2 regions of the Salinicoccus siamensis genome follow, and region 2 is predicted to be linked to the other one. Evidence: riboswitches for the same ligand, from Rfam matches in the RefSeq annotation. Region 2 holds a riboswitch; the other holds the start of a gene.
The links. Region 2 has a riboswitch for S-adenosylmethionine ahead of metK (methionine adenosyltransferase). Riboswitches for the same ligand answer to the same signal wherever they lie in the genome.

Region 1: another riboswitch for S-adenosylmethionine. It lies ahead of ACZ5LF_RS07065 (methionine ABC transporter ATP-binding protein); the one in region 2 lies ahead of metK (methionine adenosyltransferase).

The regions. Positions count from the first base shown of each region.
Region 1 is NZ_AP043765.1:1,358,382-1,363,156, reverse strand. Features, by position in the region: partial or broken gene ACZ5LF_RS07085 (IS30 family transposase) at 1-424, opposite strand, end outside; gene ACZ5LF_RS07080 (prepilin peptidase) at 697-1,413, shown strand; gene radC (RadC family protein) at 1,416-2,093, shown strand; gene ACZ5LF_RS07070 (hypothetical protein) at 2,112-2,474, shown strand; SAM riboswitch class I at 2,786-2,888, shown strand; gene ACZ5LF_RS07065 (methionine ABC transporter ATP-binding protein) at 2,952-3,965, shown strand; gene ACZ5LF_RS07060 (methionine ABC transporter permease) at 3,958-4,617, shown strand; gene ACZ5LF_RS07055 (MetQ/NlpA family ABC transporter substrate-binding protein) at 4,619-4,775, shown strand, end outside.
Region 2 is NZ_AP043765.1:857,980-862,754, forward strand. Features, by position in the region: gene pckA (phosphoenolpyruvate carboxykinase (ATP)) at 59-1,639, opposite strand; SAM riboswitch class I at 1,788-1,891, shown strand; gene metK (methionine adenosyltransferase) at 1,983-3,176, shown strand; gene ACZ5LF_RS04540 (nuclease-related domain-containing protein) at 3,366-4,274, shown strand; gene ACZ5LF_RS04545 (NAD-dependent succinate-semialdehyde dehydrogenase) at 4,357-4,775, shown strand, end outside.

The DNA.
Region 1 (4,775 bases), 500 kb from region 2:
ACCGTCTGTCGCTCCCGGCGTTCCTTATGATCGTTGGGGTTTTTTTGCCTTTCATTGGCAATGTGGACACATCACAGTCCTTACGCTTGAACATGCGGTACAATGTGCGGCTGGAACACTGTATCTTACGGTCACGCCGGCCGGCAATCACATCCGGTGTCCGGCCCTGGGCCACTTTTCCTGTCACATATGCGTGTTGGTCCGCTGGCAGTCTTGTCCGTTTCCGGCCGCAGCGCTGCTTGTTTGCCTTGTAGCGCTGGTAGTAGTCCAATGCGCTGTGGCCGGCTCTAAAAAAAGCCACAACATTATGGACCGTCTGTCGGGCCCGGCAGACCCGTTTGGAGATTTTTGAAACAGGGATGTTCTGATGAAAGTAGGATGCTATGATGACCAGTTCATCCGTGCTAAAATGGGTGTCGGTCATTCGTGATCACTCCTATGTTTTCTTTGGTTGGAAAACCATTTTGAGTGTATCACGAGTGGCTCTTTCTATGTGTCTAGCTTAATTTTACAATCGGCGATATCAAAAATTTTGTGTTAAACAGAAAATGGTATTGAAGGTAGAATAATAAAGAAACATGTATAATTATTAAGCTGAAATTAATTTTTTGCAGTTTATTATTGTCTATTGGTGATTACTGCGTTTTTACTAAATAAGGTTATGAAGCTAATATAGTGTCAGGAAGAGGTGATGCTATGTTTTTTATAATTATTCTTGGAGGTATCTGCGCATCATTTATATATGCTGTAACTGCATCCGATAACATTTCGATTTTATATCGTAGAAGTAGATGTGATTTATGTTTTCAGAGCTTAAAGCCTTATGAGCTAATTCCGGTAATGAGTTTTATTTTGCTTAAGGGGAAATGTTCCTATTGCAAAGAGAAAATCGATAACAGTTTTATAGTCTGTGAAATTTTAGTAATACTTCTTTATTTACTGCCCATTTATTTTAACCTTTCTCTCAAAGACCTCACATTATATTATTTGATGATTACAATTTTGTTGCCGCTTTCAATCTATGATAGAAAAAATTTAAAAATACCAAATCACATGAATCTTATATTTTTAGTTGCTGGACTATTTTTAACAGATCTATATTATTTAGAACCATTTCAGGACATTTGTATAATTTTAATTTTACATCTATTCTTTTATTTATTTTCAGAGTCAATAGGATATGGCGATATAAAATTGTTTACAGTAATCACTTTGATTACCCCTGTCAACTTCTTTATTTATAGCTTACTTCTTACCTATTTGATTGGAGGGTTATTTGTAATAATACTGCATTTCTATAAAACAAAGTTACCCGCTAAGATCCCTCTGGTCCCGTTTATTACTACGGCTATTATACTTTCATTTTTGTTATATGATGATTTGAATTCTATATATTTTGGAGGCTTCCTATAAGAATGTTAATTAAAGAGATGCACTTTTCGGATAAACCAAGAGAAAGATTGATGATTTATGGTCCTGATAAGCTTACTAATCAAGAGTTGCTTGGGATAATCATCAATACCGGCCACAAAGAGGAGTCTAGTATTGGAATTGCAAACAGAATCATAAAAGATATGAAATCTGTTCGTGAACTGCGTGATCTTACTTATCAGGAACTAATCAGCATTAAAGGTATTGGGGAAGCAAAAGCAATAACCATATTAGCAGTTATTGAACTAGCAATAAGAATGCATACACATTCATTAGAGGAAGATCTTTACATAAAAAGCCCAGATGATGTGAGTAAACTACTTATGGAAAAAATGAGATATTATCAACAAGAACATTTTGTAGTTTTATATTTATCTACCAAAAATATGGTTATCCACCAAGAAACGATGTTTAAAGGGTCTTTGAATACTTCGATAGTGCATCCTAGGGAGGTATATAAAGAAGCGATAAAGAGGAGCGCTGCCGCGATAATATGTGTACATAATCATCCTAGTGGTGATCCTTCGCCTTCGAGAGAAGATATCGAGGTTACAAAACGTTTGTATGAATGTGGAGAAATGATCGGCGTTGACTTTTTAGATCACATAATTATTGGATCTGGTAAATATATTAGCTTGAAAGAGATGAATGTAATTAAATAGCTAGAGGGGAACGATATAATGGGTTTGGATATGTATTTATATCTTGAAGATAATGAAACCAAAGAATTTATAGAATATAGTTATTATAGGAAATTTAACGCTCTTCAGGGTTATTTCGTAGATAATTTCTCTTTAGAGAACTGTGGGAAAGTAGAAATTGAGATAGAAACCGTTAGCAGGTTATATATATTATTAAATGAAATTAGATACAATCCTGAAAAAGCTGAGGTATTGCTCCCTGTTTATAAAGGACCATTTTTCGGGTCATACGAATATGACAAAATTTATCATAACCATATTAACCAAGCCGCATCAGATTTTTACCATGCCAAATTTATAAATTATAATCGATTCACCCTTTACTACACCTCAAATTGGTAATATTAACAAAGTGGTCGAATGATGCAGAAAGAGATTTTAGTCTTACATAATAAGGATGTTATTGAGATGGTACTGCGCAATACTTTTTAAATAATGGTAGGTCCATAATCCTTTGATAGATTCTATGTATTATCTAGAATCTAGATATCATATTCATAAGGAAAACAGGGTGATGTCATCACCCTGTTTTTAAATCCCTTTTGATTTGAAATTATCATTATCCATAGAAATCAAAAATAAAAGATTTATTATTATTAATATATTGACAATTCTAATAGTCTCGAGTAAAGTGATATTCATTCAATTAAATACATTTATCCAGAGAAGTGGAGGGATTGGGCCCTTTGAAGCTTCAGCAACAGGCTGTTATGGTACTGTGCTAAATCCTACAAGCGGATGCTTGGCAGATAGATATCTTTAAGCCATTTGCATTTAGCAGATGGCTTTTTGTTTTTAATATAAAAAGGATGTGGTGGCGTGGCTATTGAAATTACCGATGTCTCTAAAGAATATTTTGTTAAAGGAAAAAGGATAGAAGCTCTGAAAAAGACGACGCTCTCCATTCGTGAGGGCGAGATCTTCGGTCTGATTGGCTTCAGCGGGGCGGGGAAAAGTACTCTGTTGCGCCTGATCAATTTGTTGGAACAGCCGACTACCGGCAGCATCAATGTTAATGGTACCAATTTGGGCAAGTTGGCAGGAAGGGACTTGCGTGTAAAACGTCAGAAGATCGGCATGATCTTCCAACAGTTCAATCTGATTGAAACTAAAACGGTCTACCAGAACATAGAATTTGTGTTGAAGGCGAGCAATTACGACAAGAAGAAGGTGTCGTCGCGCATCGAAGAGTTACTGGCACTTGTGGGCTTGGCCGACAAGATGGATAGCTACCCCAAAAACTTGAGTGGCGGACAGAAGCAGCGTGTCGGCATTGCACGGGCATTAGCCAATGGTCCTGAAGTGCTTTTGTGTGATGAAGCGACAAGTGCACTCGATCCTGATACGACAAAAACAATTCTGAAACTGCTTAAAAAGATCAACAAGGAGCTGGGCATCACCATTGTGTTGATTACCCACGAGATGGAGGTCATTAAAGAGATTGCTGACCGTGTGGGCGTGATGACGGCAGGAGAGATTGTGGAGATGGATGATGTCTACGCGATCTTCAGCCATCCGGAACACGAAGTGACGAAAGGATTTGTTCAGGATATATATGATTTCACCATCCCACCGCACATTGAACTGAACAGTGAATCTGAAGTGATCACCATCAAATTCCTGAATGAATATGCGGAAGCGAACTATGTAAACCAACTCTACCGTCATTTTGACTGCGATATAAGCATATTGAATGGCCGCATCGAATATATCCAGGATATGCCTCTTGGATTTCTGATGCTCCACATCAAAGGCAGACAGGAAGAGATCACTAGATTGAAGCAGTTCATCGACGACTCAAAAGGAATAGAGAGGGCTGAAATATATGGATAGATTGATAGAAATTACACCGCTGCTATACCGGGCACTACTCGAAACGACTCTCATGGTATCGATATCCATATTCTTTGCGGTGCTGCTCGGACTCCCGCTCGGTGTATTGCTGTATGTGACCGCCAATCCGCTGCTCTATAGGATAAAACCACTGAATCAGTTTTTAGGGGCGCTGACGAACGTGATCCGGTCCTTCCCTTTCATTATATTGATTGTAGCGATCATGCCGATTGCGACTTGGCTGACAAACAGCTCCCACGGGCCGGTATTTGCCAGTGTGGCGCTTTCGTTAGCCGCTGTGCCGCTATTTGCGAGACTGGTGGAGACAAGCTTCAATGGCGTGGATAAAGGGGTGATTGAAGCGAGCATTGCTGGGGGCGCATCACTCTGGCTGATCATTACGGATGTGTTGATCCCGGAAGCGAAGCGGGGAATCACCCAGGCGATTACGCTGACGATCATCACCATCGTCGCCTTCAGCGCCACAGCAGGTGTCGTCGGTGGGGGCGGCATCGGAGATCTTGCGATACGATATGGCTACTATCGCTATGATACTGTGACGATGATTGCCACTGTCATCATTTTGATTATAATTGTCCAGCTCATCCAGATAATCGGGGACTATTTGAGCCAAAGAGAGGAGAGGAATTGATATGCGTGGGATACTGATATTCCTTCTGTCAACACTTGCTGTCATCATAGGCAGCAGCGCGCTGCTCTACGAAGGGGAGGGGGAAGTGATCACAATCGGCGCTTCCACCGGCCCCTACAGCGATATGGTGAACTTTGCATTGAAGCCAGCACTGGAAG
Region 2 (4,775 bases):
AAACAAAAGATCAGGTCGCACTGCGACCTGATCTTTTGTTATGGCACAAGCAGATTCATCACACTGTGAATCCGCCGTTTTGTGCGATATGTTCGGAATCTTTACCGAACTTTTTGAAGTTCTCGATGAATGATTCCTTCAGTTGCTTCGCTTTTTCATCATATGCTTCTTCGGATACCCAAGTATTGCGTGGGTTCAATATCTCATTCGGCACACCTGGCACTGAAACTGGTATGCTCAATCCAAAGACGGAATCCTCTTCAAAATCATTGAGGACAAGCTCTCCACTGATGGCACGCCTTACCATGGAACGCGTATATTTGAGATCCATACGCTTACCGACACCGTATTCCCCTCCGGACCAGCCGGTGTTTACGAGATAGACATCGACGTTATGCTTATCGATGAGATCACCCAACATATTCGCGTAAGTTGTCGCATGAAGCGGCAGGAATGGAGAACCAAAGCATGTAGAGAAGACAGGTTGCGGAGAAGTGACACCGCGCTCTGTGCCTGCAAGCTTGGAAGTGAAGCCGCTCAGGAAATGATACATGGCTTGTGATTTAGTCAGCTTCGAGATGGGAGGCAACACACCGAATGCATCAGCGGTCAGGAAAATGATCGTATTCGGGTGACCAGCCACTGAAGGGATGCGTGCATTGTCGATGTAATCGAGAGGATAGGCTGCACGAGTATTTTCAGTCAACGCGTTATCGTCATAGTCCGGAGTGCCGTCTTTATCAACCACCACGTTTTCCAGAACCGTCCCGAAGCGGATTGCCTGGTAGATTTCCGGTTCCTTTTCAGCGGACAGGTTGATCGTTTTGGCATAGCAGCCACCTTCGATATTGAACACGCCATTTTCATTCCATCCGTGCTCATCGTCACCAATCAGTTCGCGCTGTGCATCTGCAGACAAGGTCGTCTTTCCAGTGCCCGAAAGGCCGAAGAACAGTGCGACATCCTTATTCTCACCGACGTTGGCAGAGCAGTGCATGCTCATGATCCCTTGTTCCGGGAGCAGATAGTTCATGACGGAGAAGATGGATTTCTTCATTTCACCAGCGTATTCCGTCCCCCCGATGAGTACGATGCCTTTTTCAAGGGAAACGATGATGAACGTTTCCGATTTAGTACCATCGACTTCAGGGTCGGCCTTGAATGTCGGGGCGGATACGATGGTGAATTCAGGGTTGATGTTAAGAGCTTCTTCCTTCGTTTCCGGTCTGATGAACATGGTGCGGGCAAACATATTGTGCCAGCTGTATTCATTTATTACTCTAAGGTCAAGGCTGGTTGCCTCATCAGCGCCTGCGTGCCCGTTGAAGATAAAGAGTTCTTCCTTGTTATCGAGATAGTCGACGACTTTCGCAAAAAGGTTGTTGAATACCTCTTCGGAAATTGGCTGGTTGACTTCTCCCCAATCAACCTTGTCCCTGGAAGTGTCATCTTCGACGATGAAGCGGTCCTTAGGACTTCTGCCGGTATATTTCCCGGTTTCGGCACGCAAAGCACCCGTATTGGTCAGTTTCCCCTCTCCTCTCTCCAAAGATTTTTCAACAAGTTGGGAAGTGGAGAGTTGGATATGTGCCGCATCCTTCGACACGAGATTCTGAATTAACTCGGAATGGTTTACCATTGTTTATGCCCCCGTTTTATAGATTATACATAGATGATGCTTTTCATGAATTAGTATAACACATTCATAATTGAGGTGACATAATAAATATCAAACAAGAATAGCTTGATTTGAAACCTCTCATCTAGTATATTATAGGGTAAGTTATCTCTTATCAAGAGCCGGTGGAGGGAACATACCCGATGAAGCCCAGCAACCTCTTTACTGAAGAAAGGTGCTAAAGGATGCAGAAGTGATTCTGATCGATAAGGGGAAGAGCGGAGCCTTTTCTCGTCTTATGGAGAAAAAGGCTCTATTTTTTTGCAGTGGGAGATAGCTAATATACTTAAAGGAGATAAAGTTAATGGCAGAGCGTAGACTTTTCACTTCGGAATCTGTTACTGAAGGTCATCCCGACAAGATTGCAGACCAGATTTCCGATGCGATACTTGATGAGATACTGAAAGGGGATAAAGATGCCAGGGTGGCCTGCGAGACGGTGGTCAATACCGGTATGGCACTGATTGTTGGAGAGATAAGTACAAACACTTATGTAGATATCCCTAAAATTGTCAGGAAGACGGTCAAAGATATCGGTTACATCCGTGCCAAATACGGTTACGACTACAAGACTATGTCGGTATTGACGGGGATTGATGAACAGTCTGAAGATATCGCGCAAGGTGTTGATGACGCTTTTGAAACGCGGGATTCGGCAACCATTTCAACAGGGGCAGGCGATCAGGGGCTGATGTTTGGTTTTGCATGCGATGAGACAGAAGAGCTCATGCCTCTGCCAATAGCGTTGGCACATCAGCTTGCCAGGCGGTTGACGGAGGTGCGGAAGGAAGAGATCATCGACTATCTGCGGCCGGATGGCAAGACTCAGGTGACTGTGGAGTACGACGAAGAGAATAATGTAAAGAGAATAGATACCATCGTCATCTCCTCACAACATCATGAAGAAGTGGAGACGGAAAAGATCCGCGAAGATCTCATCAACCACGTCATCCGAGAAGTTGTGCCTGAAGAACTGCTTGATGCGGACACGCGCTATATCATCAACCCGACGGGCCGTTTCGTCATCGGAGGCCCCCAAGGTGATGCAGGATTGACTGGACGCAAGATCATCGTCGACACATACGGAGGATATGCCCGCCATGGTGGAGGCGCATTCAGCGGTAAAGACCCGACTAAAGTCGACCGTTCTGCAGCCTATGCTGCTCGCTATATCGCAAAAAACATCGTGGCGGCGAAAGTTGCTGCAAAATGTGAAATTCAGCTGGCTTACGCGATAGGGGTCAGCGAGCCGGTCTCGATTTCAGTCGATACGTTTGGAACATCTGAATATAGTGAATCGGCTATCGTAGCGGTTATAAGGAAGCAATTCAACTTGTCGCCTGACGGCATCATAGATATGCTCGACCTAAAGCGCCCGATATATAAAGCGACGGCGAGCTATGGCCATTTCGGCCGTAACGACGCGGAATTCCCATGGGAGAAGATTGATAAAGCCACTGCCATAAAGACGGAACTTGAGAGCGTCACGATGAAATAAATGGATAGCTCCCTTAGAAACAGGGGGCTATCTTACATAAGTACGCTAATCCGGTATATTTATATGCAGATGCATTATTTTCCTTGAAAAGCTCGCTTTTCCCATGTAAAGATATATCATTTCCGGTATAATGAACGGAGTCTTAATTAAGACGGGAAAGTCAAACAGGAAAGGAATTGAGGAAAGTCCATGAATACAGATATTTTTACCAATCCGATATTCATCGTGGTGGCAATTCTGCTTCTTATCGTTGCAATTGCGTTCCTGGTCTATTATTTCAGGAATAGAGGCAAAGTGAAAACGCTCCAGGAGGAGTATGATAAAGAGAAGGACGCCCTAGTCGAAAAATATGAGGCTGATAATGCAGCCGAGCGCCAGGAACATGAAGAGAAATTGTCGTCAATCAATGAGAAATATCACGAAGAAACGACATTGCTCAACAATAAACTTTCAAGCCTGCGCCAGTTTACCGTAGACAAGGGAGAGTACTTGACCGATTTGTCACTCCTACAGCTGAAGGACCGCCTTGTGGCAGATGAAAAGATCAGGGAGACGGATATGTACATACTCTCCAATGTGTATCTGCCTTCACGCAATTACACGAACACCCGTAAAATCGATCATCTGGTACTTACGCGGACGGGCATCTATTTGATCGACTCCAAATATTGGAGTGGGCATATACTGCATGGTGTCAATGAAGAGAATTTTGAACAGTTGCCTTATGTAGAACATTTCTTTGACCTTCTGGATATTGACAAGGCAAAAGAACAGACGTTGATATTCGAAAAGGGAAATGAGCAGAATGTGGCAGTCAACCATTATAATGAAACGATCGAAGAAACTAAAATCTCTGCTGAAAAACTCAAGAATATCTTCAAGCTCCAGTACGACGTTGTGCCGATCATCTACTTCAACCCTGAAGACAACGGCAACTATTCCATCGCGAACTACTCCAATGACCCTTCCATAAAAGTATTGGTGGGCGAGGAGGAACTTGAGAATTTCTTCATGAAATATGTCTTCCACGGCCGGTTCCAGTATACGGTTAAAGACCTGGATGAAATTGCAGAAGCGATATTCCAACTGAATCCATAAGCGAAACTTTTGTTTTGATGGACTGAAAGCCTTATAATTTTCTTATAAGGCTTTTATTCTATTTAATGGGAGGCAATCATTTATGTCTGAAGAAATCATTGTACTGAACCCTGCAACAGGTCAGGAAATCGACAGGGTGAAAAAAGAGAGTAAAGCAGATATTGACAAGAAAATTGAAAAAGCGCATGAAACATTCAAAAAGTTCAAGAAAAAGAATCCTCATGACCGCAGTGCACTACTTACAGAGTGGTCCAAGCTGATAGGTGAACACAAAGAGGAAATCGCTGAATTGATAACAAAAGAGAATGGTAAGCCGCTACAGGAATCACGCGGTGAGGTCGACTATGCACGCAGTTATGTCGATTATTATGCTGAAGAGGCAAAACGTGTATATGGCCGCACCATACCACCGCACGAAGATGATGTGCGCATGGTAGTGACCAAACAGCCGATTGGCGTCGTCGCTGCCATTACGCCATGGAACTTCCCGATTGCGATGAT